Regions from separate parts of the Paenibacillus sp. FSL W8-0426 genome, predicted to be linked through region 1. Evidence: riboswitches for the same ligand, from Rfam matches in the RefSeq annotation. Region 1 holds a riboswitch; each other region holds the start of a gene.
The links. Region 1 has a riboswitch for cyclic di-AMP ahead of MKY59_RS00145 (3D domain-containing protein). Riboswitches for the same ligand answer to the same signal wherever they lie in the genome.
Positions count from the first base shown of each region.

Region 2: linked by a shared signal. The riboswitch ahead of MKY59_RS06635 (hypothetical protein) and the one ahead of MKY59_RS00145 (3D domain-containing protein) in region 1 are both predicted to bind cyclic di-AMP.
Region 3: linked by a shared signal. The riboswitch ahead of MKY59_RS09770 (C40 family peptidase) and the one ahead of MKY59_RS00145 (3D domain-containing protein) in region 1 are both predicted to bind cyclic di-AMP.
Region 4: linked by a shared signal. The riboswitch ahead of MKY59_RS17940 (3D domain-containing protein) and the one ahead of MKY59_RS00145 (3D domain-containing protein) in region 1 are both predicted to bind cyclic di-AMP.

Region 1 is NZ_CP150203.1:29,373-34,483, forward strand. Features, by position in the region: gene MKY59_RS00135 (HD domain-containing protein) at 1-147, shown strand, start outside; gene MKY59_RS00140 (TatD family hydrolase) at 271-1,041, shown strand; cyclic di-AMP (ydaO/yuaA leader) riboswitch at 1,282-1,534, shown strand; gene MKY59_RS00145 (3D domain-containing protein) at 1,802-2,989, shown strand; gene rnmV (ribonuclease M5) at 3,140-3,685, shown strand; gene rsmA (16S rRNA (adenine(1518)-N(6)/adenine(1519)-N(6))-dimethyltransferase RsmA) at 3,691-4,587, shown strand; gene yabG (sporulation peptidase YabG) at 4,678-5,111, shown strand, end outside.
Region 2 is NZ_CP150203.1:1,466,668-1,471,778, forward strand. Features, by position in the region: gene MKY59_RS06615 (XRE family transcriptional regulator) at 10-213, opposite strand; gene MKY59_RS06620 (urease accessory UreF family protein) at 477-1,178, opposite strand; tRNA gene MKY59_RS06625 (tRNA-Leu) at 1,568-1,650, shown strand; gene MKY59_RS06630 (glutathione peroxidase) at 1,851-2,330, opposite strand; cyclic di-AMP (ydaO/yuaA leader) riboswitch at 2,644-2,804, shown strand; gene MKY59_RS06635 (hypothetical protein) at 2,925-3,320, shown strand; gene MKY59_RS06640 (HAD family hydrolase) at 3,543-4,226, shown strand; gene MKY59_RS06645 (Nramp family divalent metal transporter) at 4,333-5,111, opposite strand, start outside.
Region 3 is NZ_CP150203.1:2,111,728-2,116,838, reverse strand. Features, by position in the region: gene MKY59_RS09780 (alkaline phosphatase family protein) at 1-1,321, opposite strand, end outside; tRNA gene MKY59_RS09775 (tRNA-Leu) at 1,615-1,699, opposite strand; cyclic di-AMP (ydaO/yuaA leader) riboswitch at 2,030-2,161, shown strand; gene MKY59_RS09770 (C40 family peptidase) at 2,168-2,632, shown strand; gene MKY59_RS09765 (carboxymuconolactone decarboxylase family protein) at 2,755-3,084, opposite strand; gene MKY59_RS09760 (hypothetical protein) at 3,215-3,433, opposite strand; gene MKY59_RS09755 (hypothetical protein) at 3,577-3,906, opposite strand; gene MKY59_RS09750 (xanthine phosphoribosyltransferase) at 4,004-4,585, opposite strand; gene MKY59_RS09745 (hypothetical protein) at 4,785-5,111, shown strand, end outside.
Region 4 is NZ_CP150203.1:4,028,384-4,033,494, reverse strand. Features, by position in the region: gene MKY59_RS17955 (M20 family metallopeptidase) at 1-606, opposite strand, end outside; gene MKY59_RS17950 (ABC transporter substrate-binding protein/permease) at 793-2,256, shown strand; gene MKY59_RS17945 (amino acid ABC transporter ATP-binding protein) at 2,243-2,965, shown strand; cyclic di-AMP (ydaO/yuaA leader) riboswitch at 3,201-3,396, shown strand; gene MKY59_RS17940 (3D domain-containing protein) at 3,406-4,068, shown strand; gene MKY59_RS17935 (polysaccharide deacetylase family protein) at 4,131-4,946, opposite strand; gene MKY59_RS17930 (hypothetical protein) at 5,098-5,111, shown strand, end outside.

The DNA of each region.
Region 1 (5,111 bases):
AAATTGCATGAATTATCCGAGGTATCCGATATTGTGCGTTCGATTAGCGGCATACAGCGTGGAAAGCATCATCTGTATTATCCGCAGGATAAAGTGGATGCCGTTCTTCACCATCTTCCAGCCCATATACGCCGTTATTTTTCTTGAAGCTGCACTTATTTTTTTTATGATACAGTAATCTGCTTTAATGGAGAGTAAATGTAGATCGACATAATTTTGTAATTCATTATTTTTTTCCGGACAGACCATTAAGGAGAAGGAGATGTAACCATGATGTTATTCGACACTCACACGCACCTGGATGCGCCGCAATTCGACGAGGATAGGGAGGAGGTCATTCAACGTGCTGTCGACGCTGGCGTCGGACGCATGATTAATGTCGGTTTTAATCGGGAAACTATTCCATCCACCATGAAGCTTGCCGAAACGTACGAGTTTATCTACGCCGCGGTCGGATGGCATCCCCAAGATGCCATCACCATGCAGGAGGGCGACCTGGAATGGATCGCTGATTTGTGCAAACACGAAAAAGTCGTAGCCATTGGCGAGATCGGGCTTGACTACTATTGGGACACCTCCCCCAAGGATGTTCAGCATCGCGTTCTTCGCCAGCAGATCGGATTGGCTCGCGAGCTGAAGATGCCTATTGTCATTCATAACCGGGACGCGCATGAAGACATTGTGAGAATTTTGCGTGAAGAGAAGGCGTCAGAGGTCGGCGGTGTGATGCATTCGTTTTCGGGGAGCTGGGAAACGGCAAAACTTTGTCTGGATCTGAACTTTGACCTTTCCTTCGGTGGACCGATCACGTTTAAAAATGCCAAGCAGCCAAAAGAGGTACTCGCCAAGGTGCCGATGGACCGGTTTTATATCGAAACCGACTCCCCTTATCTTACTCCTCATCCATTTCGAGGAAAGAGAAATGAGACGGCTCACGTTCGCCTCGTGGCTGAGGCAGCTGCCGAAATCAAGGGTGTATCGGTCGAGGAAATTGCGGCAATTACGAACAAAAATGCCATGGGACGTTTTGGGATTCGTTGAAAATCGGAGTAATTCAGGTGAAAAAACGAGCTAGACGGAGTGAATTTGCTTTTTGATCCAAATAAACGAAGTTTATTACAATATTTTAACCAAATATTTAGAAAAACGTAGTTGAATGCTGCTTTACAACATGCATCGAAACAGGATATCATCTTTTCAGTGAATTGTTGCGTGGAAAAAGGACAGATGTTCGGGGGATAGCAAAAGGGACTCTTCCTTGAACGCAGCGTTTACTTTCATGAACCAGTCTCGCTGAGTCTCCGAACACGGAGAGCGGGGGAACCAATAGGGCTTGAATATCGGTGAAATTTCCCGATCCGCGTCATTCGCTGACCCAAAAGCAGCGGATGGACTGCGAAGCCGTATTTGATTTCTTCTTTGGGTCTCGGGGTGAATTCAAGGGTATCCGCCATGAGCGGGTGACCGGAGATAGGGCGGCTCTCTTTCGTCCGAACCCGACAGCTAACCTCGCAAGCGGAAAAAGAGAGGTAATCTCGTGCATGAATTTCCGATATTCAAAATCATTCGGAAGCCACGAAAGAGTCCTCTTAGCTCTTTCTTTGGCTTTTTTGTTTTTGAATAAAAGAAATGCGGTCATCATAGAGTTCTTTTTAGGATGACTGATCTCATGTTGCGAAGAAGGGTTCATGGTGCAGAGCCGGTTGTTGTTTTGACCCGTTCTGTAGAAAATTTCGGTATAGTCGCGTCAAAGACATCATGCATTACTTTAGACGGCGGGGCTATGAAGGAGGACGGAGAAGTGGGCGCATTCCAACCAGAGGAGACCCATGAGTCACGATCATCCAGTAAGTCTTACGCGTTGAGGTGGAAGCATGAGAACTTGCGTCAAATTGCGTTGATCGCTATTTTCTCAATCGCACTTACAATCATGATCTTGTTAGTCGTTTATGGTCAGGCCGGAAAACAAATATCACTGGTGATTGACGGCAAATCTCAAGAGGTTGAGACTCGTACAGGATTGCTTCAGGAATTGCTGGATGAGCAATCCATCACGGTAGGGCCTCACGATGAGGTATCCATGCCATTGAACGGGTCCATTACGGATGGCGATCGCATCGTCATCGAGCGTGCTGTTCCAGTTAATGTTACGGCAGACGGAGACACCAAGACTCTGTATACAACAGATGCATCGGTGGAAGAAGCCATTCAAAAGGCAGGCATCACCGTAGGGAATGAAGACAAAATCTATCCAGCCTTGGATACTTCGATCAAGAAAGATATGAAAATTCGCGTAGTGCGGGTAACAAAGCGTACAGTCGACGTTGAACAGCCGATCGCATATAAAGTGGTCAAAACGGCTGACCCGAGCCTGTACAAGGGTGACAATCGAGTCATTGTGAATGGCAAGGAAGGCACATTGGTGCAGCATATCGAAAAGGTATTTCAGGATGGAGAATTGGTCTCCAAAAAAATGGTCGGCAAGACGGTGACTACGAATCGCGTGGATAAAGTCATTGCGGTGGGAACCAAAGCAAAACCGGTTGTCAAGGAAGAGCCTGTGGTTCAAACCGTATCGGCCCAAACTTCGAAAACTAAATCGGCTACAACGGCAAGCTCGACCAAAAAGTCTGCTTCGGGCAGCAAGGTCATCACGGTTTCGGGCACGACGTTCAAATATTCCAAAGTCCTCAAAAACGTAACCATGACGGCGTACTCCGCCGAAGAACCGGGAATCGGAACCAAAACGGCTTCCGGTACGAAGGTAACCGAAGGACGCACCATTGCCGTGGATCCGAAAGTGATTCCGATCGGTTGGTGGGTTTACATCGAAGGCCTCGGCTTCCGTCGCGCAGAGGATACGGGAGGGGCAATCAAAGGAAACAAAATCGATGTTTATTATGATAGCGTGAAGCACGCCCTGAACTTCGGAAGAAAGAAAGGCAAGACGGTATATGTCATCGGTCCGGTGAAGCCGGAACTGAACTAAAATCGTTTTACTTTAAATAGGGAATGCTATAAAATAGTGCATGATTGAATCATGCGGAATATGCGGCAGTGGGAACAAATGCTTTCCACGTCGTTTGCCAGAGAAGAGGGTCCTCCTCTTCTTTTTGCGTTAGAAAGGGAGAAATCGAACATGATAAAAGAAGTGATCGTGGTGGAAGGCCGTGACGATACGGTAGCGATTCGGCGGGCGGTGGAAGCCGACACGATAGAAACGGGAGGATCGGCCATCAATGATCGCATCCTGAGTCGCATTGCGCTTGCCCAGGAGAGACGGGGAGTCATCGTGCTGACCGACCCGGACCATGCCGGAGAGCGCATTCGCAAAATTATTGCGAATAAGGTGCCAGGCTGCAAGCATGCGTTCATTCCGGAAGCGGATGCTACCCGCAAGGGCGATATTGGCGTGGAGAATGCTTCGCCGGAGGCGATCCGTCTGGCGTTGTCCCGCGTTCATACATCGTATGAAGGGGTTCCTAGCCTGATTGACTGGGAAGATCTGATCGAGGCGGGATTGATCATTCATCCCAGGGCTTCCGAACGCCGGATGCAGATGGGCAATCTGCTGGGTATCGGCTATTGCAACGGCAAGCAGTTTCACAAGCGGCTGGGCGTGTTCCAGATTACCCGGGAGGAGTTCCTGGCCGCTCTGGCAAAAATTGAACGTGAAGGAATGTGAGGAGCATGAAGGGCATGGAAGAACGGTTGGAAATTGCTACACCCAAACGCACGAAGGAAATTATCGCTCGACACGGATTTTCCTTCAAAAAAAGTCTGGGCCAAAATTTTCTGATCGATCAGAATATTTTGAATAAAATCGTAGACGCTGCCGATCTGGACGAGTCCAAGGGTGCATTGGAGATCGGTCCCGGCATTGGGGCATTGACAGAACGCCTGGCTCGCGTAGCGGGGACTGTAACAGCCGTAGAGATCGACCAGCGGCTGCTGCCGATTCTGGACGAGGTTATGGAGCCGTATTCCAACGTAAGAGTGCAGCATGGAGATGTGCTGAAACTGGATCTGGCGGAGCTGTTCCGCAATGATTTTGGTTCGGTGGACAAGGTAAGCGTGGTGGCCAACCTGCCTTATTACGTGACCACACCCATCATGATGAAGCTGCTCGAGGAGAAATTGCCGGTAGATCGCATCGTGGTCATGATTCAAAAGGAAGTGGCAGAGCGCATGGCGGCTGCTCCGGGCTCCAAGGACTACGGCAGCCTTAGCATTGCGGTTCAATACTACAGCGAACCGGAGCTGGTTTGCATCGTGCCGCATACTGTCTTTATTCCGCAGCCGAATGTCGAATCGGCTGTCATCCGGCTGAAGGTCCGCGATGAGCCTCCTGTTCGGGTTCCGGACGAAGCATTCTTTTTCGAAGTGGTTCAGGCTGCTTTTGCGCAGCGGAGAAAAACGATATCGAACAATCTCAAAGCCAGATTTTTCACCAAGGAAAATCGGGAACAAGCCGATCAATTGCTTGAACAGGCGGGAATTCAGCCTTCCAGACGGGGAGAGACACTCAGCCTTCAGGAATACGCAGCGCTTAGTACCGTTATGTGGGAAGCAGGCATTCGCGATTAAGCTCCCAGCCCCGTTCGTTCTTCACATTTTCGGTTTGGATGAACCAATCCGGGTTCCTGCCCATACGATGGGGTAGAGGTGATGATGTTGATGAATGTCGGAGATCTGGTCGTTCGAAGATCATATGGCGGAGACGTAACTTTTCGGGTAGAGGTCCTTCAACTGGATAAAGCGATCATCAAGGGAACCGAGTTCCGGTTGCTGGCCGATTCCCCGCTAGACGATTTGATACAGGTTACTCAAGAGGCGCAGAGTGACAAATCGAGACGCGCACATGTGAAAGCACACCAGACGCTCACGCGTCTGCAGCAAAATCGGATGGACCAGGCTGAACGAAACCGGGAAGGCCTGCTTCAAGAGTGGTCTGCCCAAGAGCCCGCCTACTTTGAAATGCCGGGTAAGGTGCTGCATCTGGACGGCGACCCCAATTATCTGAAAAAAAGCATGAATCTGTACGAACAGCTCCGCGTGCCGGCCGAGGGCCATTATGTGCATGAATCGGCAATGGCCGATACCTTGTACCA
Region 2 (5,111 bases), 1.4 Mb from region 1:
TCGAAAAGGTCAGCGCAGCTCGTCCGGAATTTGCAAAATGTCTGCGACCTGATGGCGGAATCGGGTTGCTTTTCGCGTTCCGTGAATGAGATTGGACAGGCGGTATGGCGGGATACCGTGTATTTCGCAAAATGTTTTCTGATCCATTTGCAGTTCGGTCAGCCTTCGTTTAATTGCCCAACCAAACGGCGTCACCGGTTTCTTTTTGTTCAAAAGGGTTCACCTTCAGTTCAACATAGTTTTCAGCAGGCTTGTTGTGTTGTAGAATGGATGTAAATGCGAGCTGTATGGATAATTATATACGTATTTGCGTCATGTAACAATTAAAAAAGACGTAAAAAAGTTCTATTTTTAGTGTTTTATGACGAACTTGCGTATTTTTTAGTCTTTATGCAAGAAAGGTAAAAGCACGCCGGCTGGGGACGGCGTGCTTTTTTTGGCATGTGGATGAAGTTGGAGGAGAAAAGAAGGCGAGTTTATGCCCTGAAAGCGTGGAGGCCTGCTCCAAGCATGTGGAAGCTGGGGAAAAGCGATTTGATGGACGTCGGGACGGAAGGGGAAAGTCCATCGGTAGAGGAAGCGCTGACCAGTGCCCATTCCTGGTCAAGGTCTGCGGCCAGGCGTGCAGACAGTTGTTGGCTTGCATCGCCGTCCAGGGCAAGAGTTCTGGCGGCTTCGGTTATGCACGCGCTCATGGCTGAGTGGAGATAACCTTGTACAGCGTCCTCGACGGGAATGCCGAGGTGGTGATTGACCCATGCGTGGACTGTCGAGAGGCAGCCGACGGATTCGTATTTGGCTAAAGTGTCTTCAAGCGGAGAAAAATCAATCCATGGATGGAGGGCGTGTGCGAGTTTGATCAGCCTTTTGCCCATGGAGCTCGCTTGCTCTCGTTGGTTGGCAGGGGTGCGCTGTACATGTACGAGTTTGTCGATTAGTGCCAGCCGCCAGGTGTCGTTTTGGTCGGCGGCACTATAGATGCCTTTGATGGCCATCCCTTCAAGGCGGGTGATGCTGGGATGCATCTGACAACGCATGAACGATTCGAGATCAGCAGCATTGCGAATGTTCCCATCCTGGATGTGCGTATCCATGCCGAAGAAATGGGTGAAGCCTCCGACCTGGATAGAGGAATCAAGCAGTTTGACATAATCGAGCAGCTTATTTCCTCGGTTCACCATTTTCGCCTCCTATGTTCATTTTGTGTCATATAATATGACTTTGTTGTAGGTTCCAAATCACTTATATCGGTAAAAATCCGAATTATATGATATATATATTTACACAAATGTCTGCGTTTTGTCAATGGTAAGCTGTATTTTTGATTGGTGAAATAAAATATGTTATTTTATTATCCTTTTCGTGTTAATGTTATGTTATGTAATTGTTCGGAATTGCTTCAGAACCGAAAATAAAATGATGGCGAAATGTTCAAATCAGATACCATCTTATGCAATATGATGTTGGAAAATGACGATACATTCGGCACCAAAATTTAATGTTAAAAATAGCTTTACTTTTCCTTTGAAACCCTGTATAATCATTTTTGTTGCCGCTAATACGACATGCGGTCGTGGTGGAATGGCAGACACGCTATCTTGAGGGGGTAGTGGGCGTACGCCCGTGGAGGTTCGAGTCCTCTCGACCGCATTATAATGAAGTAGAACAAAAGAAGCATTCCGATCATCGGAATGCTTCTTTTTTTGTTTTCTGCAAAAAGGCATAAAAAAGCCGTGCTGCATCACCGATTTTTCGAAAAGCCTTTCCGGGCTGCAACACGGTTCTTCAAGGGGATGACCTTATGAAAAATGAATGCATCGTGACATCAATCCATCTCTGTTGAAATGTTGTTATTGATGCAGCAGCTCCGCAATATCGGCTTCAATCTGATCAGGCGTCGTTTGGGGAGCATAACGTTTGAGCACGCGGCCGTCCCGGTCGACCAGAAATTTAGTGAAATTCCATTTGATGGCCTTCGAACCTAGCAGGCCTGGCGCTTCCTTGGTCAAATGCTGAAAAAGAGGGTGGGCGCTGCTGCCGTTCACGTCGATCTTCTCGAACATCGGGAAGCTGACGCCATAGTTCATCTGGCAAAATTCGGCGATGTCGTCGGAAGAGCCCTTTTCCTGAGCGAACTGGTTGCTTGGAAACCCCAATACTTCGAAATCGCTGTTCTGGAACTTGTCATACAGCTTTTGCAAGCCTTCGTATTGCGGGGTTAGGCCGCATTTGCTCGCAGTGTTGACGATCAGCAGGACCTTGTTGCGGTATTGGGACATTTCGACTTCCTGGCCACGAAGCGTGTTCACTTTGTAATCGTAGATGGACATAATATTCGCCTCCAAATGAGTAGTATCGATGCGGTGATCTTTTTATATCTCTATTATATTTGATGCAATTAATTAATGCAAAATTATAATTGGAATCATTTGGGATGCCAGTGTCTTGTTTCTTCCTTTCCGTTATCATGTGGAATTTCTACCAGAGCGAGAATTAGATAGTTTAAACGAGAAAGGTGGAGATTAGTACATATGTAAGCGATCTCATTAAAGCAAAGTGCCATAAATCCGCCTTTTCGGAGAGCTGCACCGACTTTACACCGACTTGTCAGGGGTGTATGATTCATATCGATAACATGAACGATGTTTTTAATCGCTGAGTTTCCGTTCCGGTCGGAATGGAAAACGGGGGAACCAATCGGATGCGATGCATCTATGGGGTGAATTTTCCGGCTATGCCGGAAATAGGGCGACTCTCGCGCCCGAATCCGTCAGCTAACCTCGTAAGCGTTAAAGGGAGAGGCAACAAGCCGTACGTTATTCGTGGCGAATGTTATTTGTCATGGATTGAAGAAGCGTTCGGGCGGCCTTGGTCCCCCACGCTTCTTTTTTGTTGTCTTTTCACGTCAGAGGGAGGAACGAATAATGGATAACGAGATGGTTTTGGTCACGGCCCCGAATGAAGCAGGGCGCAAATTTGTGAAGCTGTTGATGTACAAAAAGGTACCTTTTGCCGTGCTGACGAACAGTGCGGGCGAAGAACGCAAATTGCGGCGGATCGGCGTAGAGAACGTCATTCGCATGAATACGGCATCGGCGCAAAAGTGGTTTCTGCCGCAGGGAAATGTGGGCAATGTTTTTATTTTTGAGAACAGCCTTAATCTCACCTGCCGCTATCTGCAAATCTGCAGATCGTGGACATCCAAGACGTTGTGCGTCATTACGGAACAGAGCCATCCCAAAGGCATTTATCGCGGTATGGGTGCCGATCGGATCGTGTATTCGATGAATGGAGAGGTCGGATTTCTGCTCAACAGATAAGGGCGGGCTGTTGGTGATTGATCCGATGTTAGGCGGCTGTTATAATTAGCTTAATTATATGTGTGAAAAACCAAGAAGACTCTTTCTGGATACGGGTCTTCTTTTTTTAATGTTGGAAGACGGGCCTGAAAACAGCGACCTTTTGAATGGTAAAAGATTCGCCGGATGAGGCTCGCGTTGATGATTGGGAGGATGCGTTCAAGGTGAGCAAGGAGGAGTAACGTGCCGGATATTGGTGGTATCAAATGGTTGTTTTTTGATGTTGGGGATACGTTGGTGGATGAGTGGGAGCCGGTGGACGACATCATCGGCCAGTTTGTGCGGGAAGCCCGAATGCTCGGGTATCATGTGAACATCGAAAAGGTGCGCGAGATCTTTGTCGAATGTTACAGCAAGTACGAGCAGTGGCCGATGCGGGTAGCTATTCGTACCTTGATCGATCATGAGGAGCACCGGGCACGGATTCAGGAAAAACTGAAGTTCCGGAAGGAGCTTGAGCATCCTTTTGCTGCTGCGGAGCGTGTGCTGCATGCGTTATCCGGCCGTTATCGGATCGGCATCATTGCCAATCAAAGCCTGGGCACGGAAGAGCGGCTTGAAAGGTATGGCTTGCGCAAATACGTGGACGTCCTGGCATGCTCGGCAGAAGAGGGCGTATCCAAACCGGATCCCGGATTATACGCGGTAGCGTTGAAGCAGGCGGAATGCGAGCCTGATGAGGCTGTTATGATTGGGGACCGAATCGATAACGACATCGTTCCGGCAAGCAAACTGGGCATGCGCACTGTACGCATATTGCAAGGTTACGGAAGGTTTCAGCCTGAACGCTCGGCGGACGAGCAGCCGGACTGGACGGTTGAATCGCTGGAGCAGCTGCTGCCGCTGTTTTTGCCTGGCGAGGATTAGGTTTCATTAATAGTTACATTATAATGCTGTGTTCATCCTCCGTTTCATCGAAGAAAAGGCTGATCGTGCAGGCACTCCGGTGCTTGCGACGATCAGCCTTATTTTTTTAGAGGAGTGCGAAAGTCTGGATAATGAGGTACACGTTCAGGACGACGATGATACCAGCAATAAACCAGGATGCTATTTTCAGCCATGGTTTGTTGGCAAACTCGCCCATGCTTTTTTTATCGCTCGTAAACATGACCAGCGGGATGACGGCAAACGGCAGCTGCAAAGACAAAATGACCTGGCTCAGAATGAGCAGTTCCTCGGTACCGTGTTCGCCGGCAATGGCGGTAACGATGACGGCCGGGATGATGGCAATAAGCCGTGTAACCAGCCTGCGCAGCCAGGCGGGAATCCGGATGTTCAGGAAACCTTCCATGACGATCTGTCCGGACAGGGTTCCTGTCAGCGTGGAATTCTGGCCGGAAGCAAGCAGGGCAACGCCGAACAGAACGCTTGCGATCGTTGTGCCCAGCAGCGGCGTCAGCAGGTGATAGGCATCGGCGATTTCGGCGACCTGCGTCATGCCTGCACTGTGGAAAACGGCCGCCGACACGATCAAAATGGCGGCATTGATGAACAGGGCCAGCGTCAAAGCGATCGTGGAATCCATGGTGGAGTAACGGATTGCTTCTCTTTTGCCACGGGATGTCTGCTCGATCTGGCGGGTCTGTACGATGGACGAATGCAGATACAGGTTATGGGGCATAACGGTAGCCCCGATGATGCCGATCGCGATGTATAACATGGCTGGGTTTTGCAAAATTTCCGCGCTGGGTACAAAGCCGTGCAGCACTCCGCCCATGTCCGGTTTGGCGAGAAACAGATCGATGCCGAAAC
Region 3 (5,111 bases), 2.1 Mb from region 1:
ATGAATGTGTGGCCGTGTTTATGCTTAAATCCAGCACCTCTTGATCCTGTTCGACCGTCCATGATTGGTTGTATGGATCAGTTAGATTGCCGCCTGCTTTAAATTTGATCTGTTTGCCTGTTGCCCCCTGAATGGCGTATATCCATTCCTGGTCTTTCCAGGAAACGAAATCGATGCGCGGATCGCTCTTCAATACATTTGCCGTGTCTCTCAGGGATCGATCCGCTTTCAATGAATATACATAGGCCATCGTTTCATTGACGGCGAGCACGATATCCGTATCTTCCGATACGGCTTCACCCGGACGCAAAATGGTGGCGTCTCCGAGCAAAGAAGGCAGATCAATGACCGGATTTTGCTTGGCAGGCAAAATCTGTGTCATTCCGCTGTCGCCTGCAATGACAAATACGGCCTCTTTCAAGGCTTTCTCCGGAGAACCGAATGTTTCCAATACAGATTGAAGCTGCTGATCCAACTTTTTGACTCCATGAAGTCCAGTGGGACCTTTTTTATGTAACTCCCGGTCCAAGTCCGGCAAATAAACAAACAAAAAATCCGGCAATGTATTGGAGTGAATCAAATATTTTACGGCTTCAATAGCGAAGTCATTATGGATGCCCAACCGATTCGTTACACCGTCCGGCAAGTTTTTTATCCCCTGAAACGGATTAGACAACGAACCCAGGGACAACAGGTCCGGCCCTTTCACATGAATCTCTTTCGGTAAAGAAGCAGGACCTTGAATCCAATCGGGTATCGACAACTTATGATCGGACGCCCCCCTGTAAATCAGGCCGTTGATCGAACCAGACTTAAACCCTTGCCGGGCTAAGTCCTCATAGATCGTAGGCAAATTCTTGCTCAAATGACTCCCGTTCAAATGGATCAGCGCATCAGCAAGTACCCGATTCACTCCGAGCCTGAGCACTTCCATCGGTCCGGTTCCATAGTTGATCATTCTCTTGGTTTCCGCTGAGTACCACGTCAGACCCGGCACACGGTGAATGTCCGGATACGCACCGGTAAGCAATGAGCTGTCGATCGTGACGGACATCGTGGGAAAGGAACTGACCAGGTTTTTATAATATTGTCCGTGTTCGATCAGAAATTTTAATGTCGGAAGCTCCTGCTTGCCGATTCCTTGGTCAATCGCCTGAACCATCAAAGAGTCTACCATCAGGAAAATGACTTTCTTCGCATTTTCTCCACTGGCGGAATTTATTCGCATCAAATCCTGTTCTTTGGGCTTCGAGTTCTGGCATCCGATCAGCATGATCGATATAAGGATCACAGGCCACATTCGAATCCCTTTTTTCTTCATAACGGTTCACCCCTTTATGTACATTGTGTCTTGAAATCTAGGGGGTATCCGAGGTTATTTTTTCCATTATGAACATAACCAAGATGACAATTACATCCGTTCCGTGAAAAGTATGGCTGGATTCAGGACAAATACAGCGTCTCGTGGCAAATCTCTCCCGCCGCACTGGACGAAATGATGGCCAATGGCACGCCGGTACAGCGTGACCGCGTTACACAGGCGTTCCTAAAGATGAAAAAAGCTCCTGAATCTCCAAATAAGGAAATTCAAGAGCTTTCTTATGGTTGTATTGATGCGGTCGAGAGGACTCGAACCTCCACGGGGGGTTAGCCCACACGGACCTGAACCGTGCGCGTCTGCCAATTCCGCCACGACCGCATATGTGGTATATCTCCGGAAATATCACGGCGACAAGGAAGAATATATCATAGAAACCGAAACTCTGTCAACACATTAACAGCCATGATGAACAGCAAAATGACGCAAAAGGAAATGGATGCTGTAGTCAGGCGACAAACTATTTATTTGTCCATTCCATTAGCTGTTGAAACGGTGGTTACTTTTTTGTAACCGAAAAACGACAGCCTTTTCGCAATTTGAGCATAAAAAATGAGAATTCCGTTAACATGGCGGTGCAGATAACCGTTTCAGAACGATTTGACAATTTCGTATTTATGCAATATCATTTCAAATGGTTACAAAATATTCATTATTCATGTGCCGAGTTTCATTAGTGAAAACGGGGGAACCATACCGGGTGAATTATTCCGATACATAGGAAATATAGGGAACCTTCTACCGAACCCTTAGCTAACTCCGTAGGCATCGAAGGGAGAACATAACATTTTGAAAAAGCTTATCCTGTCCTTATTCGGCGCAGCCGTTTTATTTACTTCCGGTGCAACAGCAACCGAAGCAAGCAGCATCAATACCGTAGTCAACAGCATGACTGGCATTCCGTACAAGTGGGGCGGCACAACAATGGCCGGCTTCGATTGTTCCGGATTTATGAGATACCTGTTTAACAAATACAGCATCGAGCTGCCGCGTACCTCGCAGGCACAAGCCAAGGCTGGCACCGCTGTTTCCAAAGCCAACCTTCGCACAGGCGACCTTGTATTTTTCAATACCACTGGAAAAGGCATCTCTCATACAGGCGTGTATATCGGTGGAGGCAACTTCGCCCATGCTTCAAGCAGCAAAGGCGTCAGCATCACCAAATTGTCCAATCCTTATTTCAGCGACCGCTACGTCACTGCACGCCGTGTAACCGGCGAATTCATGTATAACAAAATGCTTGGAAAAATTTAAACGATACCGCACTTGTTCATCCAGATCACTTGAGAAACATTGTACTCTAACCAAGAATGCCAAAAAACCAGACAGGGCTCGAGCCTTGTCTGGTTTTTTGGTGCAAATATGGGCTTATCGGATTAATGCAGTGCCTTCTGAACCCTAAGAGCCCCTTGAGACAGGGCGTGTCCGCCTCCAACGGCTCCGGCGACAGCAACGGCCTCCAGTATTTCCTGATCGGAAGCTCCCTTGGCACGGGCCTCCTGCACGTGGTAGAGCGTGCACACTTCATTATTCGCAAACAATCCGATGCCCAGCGCGATTAATTGTTTCGTTTTGGCGTCGATGGCGCCTGGCTGAAAACACTCGCCCGTAAATTCGTGATAGGACTTGACCACGCCGGGAAGCAAACCTTCCAATTCGCCAATCTGATCCTTGTACGCATGGACTTTATCGTTCATCAGTGTCATGTTGCAATCATCCCCTCACAGATAGGTTCCAGTCACTCACCGACCTTATCCTGTCTCCCGGAGCAGACAACTATGCCCAAACGTCCATGGTAAATCCAGTTAACCTCAGGAATAATCCTGATGCAGACAGCTACTCCTTCAGCGGGCTTCGACGGGGTTCGCTGAAACGTTGGAAGCTGTAATGGCGATCCAGCTTGACCACTCGCCGATTTTGACGACGAATGAGAACCTGCTCATCGTCCCACGCAACGACAATGCCTTTCACGTCGTTGGATTCCAACTCGTCGCGCACCACCCTCACTTTTTCTCCCGACAAGCGGAGCGCATTCAATTCTTCATCGCTAATCATGATTCATGGCCTCGACTTTCTATAAAATGATGGTCTGTATCTGTGCTAAACGGCAACGTGCTACAAAAAGAGACCTAAATGAAATTCATTTAGGTCTCGCGTGACTGCTGCCGTGTCATTCCTAAGTGGTTCCCTACTGAAAATTATCGCTGAGCGTGCTCTTTGCTGTCGTTCTTCTCAAACCAGAAATCAAGCACCTTGGCGGACATCACGCGTGATTCCAGGTACTCCACTTGATGCGGCGTAAATTGTTCTTTCCAAGAGAAGGACAACTCTTCGCACAAGCCCACGATCGTCAGCAGCTCTGACCAGGCAACGTAGCGTTTGTACCAGAAAAACTGCGGATGTTCAATCATATAGGGATAAAGGTCATCAAATTCCGTATGTTTACAATCCAGGGCACGTTCAAAATGAACTTTTGATTCAGCCAGCTTATCCATAAAAAACTGTTCTGTTGCCGGTTGGTTTCCCATGGTGTTGCCTCCTCTCCCTAACATAACCCCATTATAAAACAAATGCACGGTCATGCAAAGGTATAGTTAAGAAAAAATGAGTCTTTCCTTCGAATGGTCAACATTCCGAATCGTCAAACTGCACGGTACCGTTCTCCAGGGAACGGATCCGAACCAACGCTTCCACCGGAACGCCCAACTCGCGAATGGTGCGTGCGCCGGCCTGAAAGCATTTTTCCACCACGACTCCGAATCCGACCAGCTCAGCCCCCGAACGCTCTATAATTTTGATGATGCCGCGCGCGGCATCCCCATTGGCAATGATGTCGTCAATGAACAGGATTCGATCATTTTCCCGGATGAACTCGCGGGATACCATTATATCGGTTACGATTCCTTTGGTAAAGGAAGGTACGCGCTCACAGTAGGCGTCTGGGTCAGCCAAAAGCGTTTTTTTGCGCCTTGCGAATACGAGCGGCACGCCAAGTTCGTGCGCTGTGGCAAAAGCGACCGGAATGCCCGACGATTCAACCGTAATGATCCGGGTTACCCCGCTTTCGCGGAAACGTGCTGCAAATTCGCGTCCCATTTCCATCGTCAATTCCGTATCGATCTGATGGTTGAGCAGGGCGTCCAGCTTCAGAACCTGGTCCGAAATAACCACGCCTTCTTCCAAAATCCGTTGTTTCAATACTTCCATGTTTTGACCTCCCAGCCTATCCTATGAGGTAAAAGTATCATACATCCTGCCCATAGTTCAAGCGAAATCGCCCCAGTCTTCATGACGAAGGAAAAAGTTGTCGACTCTACGCGCTTGTCATGACTTTTTCGGGTCAAGCATACCTTGTACCATGGCACCCGCATGTCCAAACTAATTTGGTGCCTGAGAGGGGAAACGCATGAAACAGGCTTTCCGGGTACTGCAGATCGCATTCACATACATCGGAACGGTTGTCGGCGCCGGCTTCGCGACAGGACAGGAAATATTGCAGTTTTTCACCCAGTATGGCAAATGGGCCACCATCACCATCGGTTTATCCACCATACTGTTTGTCTGGCTGGGCACCAAAATGATGCTGATTGCCCACGATACCGAATCCCGCTCCTATGAGGATCTCAACAAGCATTTGTTCGGGCAGCAGGCAGGCAAATGGATTACCTGGGTTACCCTCCTGGTCCTCATTGGCGTCAACAGCGTGATGCTTGCTGGCGCAGGCTCGGTATTC
Region 4 (5,111 bases), 2.9 Mb from region 1:
GCCGTTAAAGGTTTGAATGACCGCATCCAGCGCATTAATGCCTTCATGAGGCGTAGCTGCGGCATGCGAAGCTTTGCCGTGAAACTCAAACTGAACGGCATCGATGGCCAGCGAGCTTCCCGACTTTTCGTAAGCGTAAAACGGATGGGCCATAAGAGCCACATCGCAATCATCGAACAGGCCGGCTTCCGCCATCGGAACTTTGGCTCCCCGCGTTTCCTCCGCAGGTGTGCCGAAAACTTTAAGCGTTCCTCCCACTTCATCTAATATGGACTTGAGCCCAACGGCAGCACCCAAGCTCATCATGCAGATCAAGTGATGGCCGCATGCGTGACCAATCTCAGGCAAAGCATCATATTCGCACAGCAGGGCAATGGTCGGACCGGATTTGGCAGCCGAGTACGTGCCGATAAATGCCGTCTCCAGACCGAGAACGGGAGCTTCAACGGCAAAGCCGTGATATGTTAGCTCCTCCTTCAAACGTGCGGATGCGAGATATTCCTCATTTCCTAATTCCGGATTGGCCCCGATATATGATGAAATGTCCTTGAAACGGGAAGCATATTGATCAATAACCGCTAAAATTTGTGTTTGGATGGGTGTCATGGTGGTGTACTCCTTCTGCAAAAATAAAAACGATTTCTTGATTATAGCATGCTTCTCCATTTTTTTCAGGGCGTTGTCATGCGTTGTAAATATGAAAATGCATTGCATATTCATACATTGTCCTTTATAATGACTCAGGCATCCTATGAGAAATAAGCATGTGAATAAAGTAAGGGGAGAACAGGTTTGAAATTAATAAGTCGTTACACCATGATGCTTATGGCCTTTGTGGTCATGCTGACAATGGCTGTTCCAACGGCCATGGCCGCGGGCACGACGGGCATTTCAGAGGGCAAAAAGCTGGTGCTCGGCACAAGTGCCGATTTCGCGCCGTACGAATTTCATAAAGTGATTGACGGCAAGGACCAAATTGTCGGTTTCGATATCGCGATCGCCAAAGCGATTGCAGCCGACATGGGTGCAGAACTTGTCATAGAGGATATGGGCTTTGACGGACTTCTGCCCGCGTTGCAGAGCGGTCGCGTCGACATGGTCATCTCGGGCATGACCCCGACCGATGAACGCAGAAGAAGCATCGACTTCTCGGAAACCTACTACAAATCGAAGCAAGTCATCGTCGTACGCGCTGAGGACAAGGACAAGTTCCCGACGATGGCCGAGCTGGAGAACCAGAAGATCGGCGTGCAGAAAGGCTCTATTCAAGAAGAGATCGGTCAGAAGATTGCCGGTGCTAAGCTGACTGCATTGGACAAGATTTCCGATATTGTGCTGCAATTGGAGACCAATCGTATCGACGCAGCCATTCTGGAGGACACCGTTGCCGTCGGATACCTGGATGACAACATCGTGCTTGCGCCTGCAGTGCCGGACGAAGAAGAAGCAGAGGCCGCCATCGGTATCCGCAAAGGAAACACAGAACTTCTGAATGCCGTAAACGCAACGCTTGCCCGACTGAAAAGCGAAAACAAAATCCCTCAGATGGTTACCGAAGCGAGCCAAATGATGGCGGGAAAAGAAACCAAAACACCGAATATTCTGGAAGTGTTCTGGCAATACAAAAGCTTTTATGCAACAGGTGTGGGCTATACCTTGCTGTTGTCTGCGCTTGGCGTCATTTTCGGTGTCATCATCGGTCTGATCATCTGTTGGTTCCGTCTCCATGACGCAGCCATCCTGCGCTGGATCGGTACGGCATACGTCGAATTGATCCGTGGAACCCCGATGCTGGTCCAGTTGATGATCATTTATTACGGCCTGGCTTTGACCTTAAGCATTAACTTCTCGCCGCTTCAGGCAGGGATTATTACGTTGTCCATCAACAGCGGTGCTTACTTGGCGGAAATCTTCCGCGCAGGTATTCAAGGCGTGGACCGCGGACAGATGGAAGCGGCTCGGTCTTTGGGGATGGGCAAAGCTGCAGCGATGCGCTTTATTGTCCTGCCGCAGGCCTTCAAAGCGGTCCTTCCGGCGATCGGTAACGAGTTTGTTACCATTATCAAGGAATCGTCCATCATTTCGGTGATCGGTATGGTCGATATCATGTATCAGGCCAGCGTGGTCAAAAACATTACGTATCAGGGCTTGAATCCATTCCTGATCGCCGCAGCCATTTACTTCGTGCTGACATTCATTTTGTCCAAGCTGTTGGGACGACTGGAAAGGAAGTTGAGTGCAAGTGATCGACGTTAAACAACTGCATAAATCTTACGGAAAAAACGAAGTGCTGAAAGGCATCGACGTAACGATCGGAAAAGGAGAAGTCGTGGTGGTCATCGGACCTTCGGGCTCGGGGAAAAGTACGTTTTTGCGCTGCTTGAACCTGCTGGAGCAACCGACTTCAGGCGAAATCAATTTTGAAGGGGTATCCATCACCGACCCTAAACACAACATTAACGCAACCCGTGAAAAAATGGGCATGGTCTTCCAGCATTTTAATCTGTTTCCGCACAAAACGGTGCTGCAGAACGTGACAATCGCCCCGATCAAGGTGAAGAAACAATCCGTCCAGGAAGCAACCAAGATTGCGGAGGATTTGCTGAGAACGGTGGGCCTTTACGACAAAAAGAATGCTTATCCAAGCCAATTGTCAGGCGGACAGAAGCAGCGTATCGCCATTGCCCGGGCGCTCGCCATGCAGCCGCACGTTATGCTGTTCGATGAGCCGACCTCCGCGCTTGATCCGGAAATGGTCGGCGAGGTGCTGGATGTCATGAAACGACTTGCCGAAGGCGGCATGACCATGGTCATCGTAACCCATGAGATGGGCTTTGCCCGCGAAGTTGGGGATCGCATTTTGTTCATGGACGGCGGAGTGATCGTAGAAGACGGAACGCCTTCAGAAGTGTTCGGTGCACCCAAACATGCACGTACCCGCGATTTTTTGGCAAAGGTTCTTTAGCCGATCATTGGAGTATCAAGATAAACCATGCCTGCTGTTTAAGGAGGCATGGTTTTTTGCTTGGATTGGTGCGCTATGGATTGAAAAAGTAACTTTTCTGTTACCATCTAAGCGGGAACGAGCGACCATTCGAAACCCCGGATTCCCATGAAACAAGGGACATACGCTGAATTACAAGGGGAAGCGATTGCAGATTGGTAACAATTACTAGGCACCATGGTTACAATATTGTGATATATTAGTCGTGCCGAAACTTTCTTAACGGAAGGTGCGGGGGAAGTAATGATGCAGTAGAGGGGCAGTCGCATCCTTGCAGCTGCTTGGGGTGAATTAGGGCGTACATAAGCAATACGTGTAAATCTATACCTATAGGGTGGTCTCCTCCATCCGAATCCGACAACTAACTTCGCAGGCATAATAAGGGAGGTAGACTTAATTCGATGAAACGCATCGTCAAAACCGCAACAGCCATGTTAGCAGCAGCCGTATTGATCCAGGCTGTCCCGGCTCACGCAGATTCCGTCCATGTGGCCAAAGAAGGAGATACCTTTTATACGCTTTCCAAGAAATACAACATTGCCCTCGACACGTTGATGAAGGCCAATACGGGCATCTCCGCGTACAATATCTATGACGGGGTGAAAATCAACATTCCGGGCAAAACAAGCACCGCATCCGCTGCAGCTTCAGCATCGAAAGTTCAGGCCAATGCAGTAACTGCTGCCAGTCTGGACGTAAACAATGAAGACAAAGTCGTAGAGGCGTGGGGCAAAACGTTTGATTACAGCAAGACATTGAACGTTGTCGCTACAGGGTATTCGGCGGACCCTTCCGAGAACGGGAAGTGGGGATCTGTTGATTATTTCGGCAACGACCTTGAGCTCGGTACCATCGCGGTAGATCCTAAGATCATCCCGCTCGGAACCAAAGTGTTGGTGACTGGACACAGCCATCCGGGATTGCCTAAACAGGCTTTTGTGGCTACGGCGCGTGATACGGGTTCTGCCATCAAAGGAAACCGCATTGATATTTTCATCCCCGGAAGCAAACAATCCGTGAGTTCATTCGGGTTTCAGGATGTGAAACTCTTTATTTTGAAATAAATCGACGAAGGTGTTCGTTCAATCACGAAGCGTGAGTGAAGCGAACACCTTTTTGCATCCGGTCATTTTACGGTTTTTCTGTTTTTGGGCATTTGCAGCATTTCATCTAAAGTGACCAATTTGTATCCTCTTTTTTGCAGCTCCGTGATCACCTCCGGCAATGCCTCTACCGTCCCGCTGAGATTGGTCCCGACGCCGCCACCGGCATGTTGAAGAATAATGGAGCCGGGTTTGACGGCAGATAATATGTTTTCTTTGACCTTTTCTTTGGGGATGCCCTTCCAATCCAATGAATCCACGTTCCAGTTTACGATGCTGTAGTGGTTCCTTGCTGCCCATTTGAGCTGCTCTTCATTAATATCCCCGTACGGAGGACGAATCATTTTTGGAGTATATCCTGTCAGTCTCTGTATGATTTCCCCGGTTCGCAAAATCTGTTTGCGGAATGCGCTCATGGACAATTTGCTGAATTGGGGGTGATTGTAACTGTGATTGCCGACGACATGCCCTTCTTTCACGATGCGTTTGACCAGGTCAGGATGTTTCTCAGCACGGTTGCCTACGATGAAAAAAGTAGCCCGTACATGATGTTCTTTTAAAACATCCAACACTTGAGGCGTGAATCGAGGATCAGGCACATCGTCAAAAGTTAAAGCGACCCGTTTGGTCGACGGACCGTTGGTCTTGAAAGTATCTGCATATTTTCGCCGAAGCTGTCCCAGAGTCAGCTGTTCTTCCTCCGACGAATGGATGGTTTCCTTGGACTCCCCTGAAGGCACCGAATGATCCCCCATTGCCGCGGCAGGTCGTAAGGGAGAGAAACTAACGCAAAGCAGCATGCAGACGATCCCAATGGCCACGTTGAGGCGAACACGCATGACAGCAGCCTCCTTTCAAGAATGCGTTCTTTTTTGGTATTCCCGGGATCGCAATGGTTTATGCGGGATGTGAAGTGTTTCATTGTCTTTGCGACGAATGAGGCTCATAATTCCAGCAAATACATAAAACATGAAGGTTGGGTGGACGCAGATGAATGAGTTCGA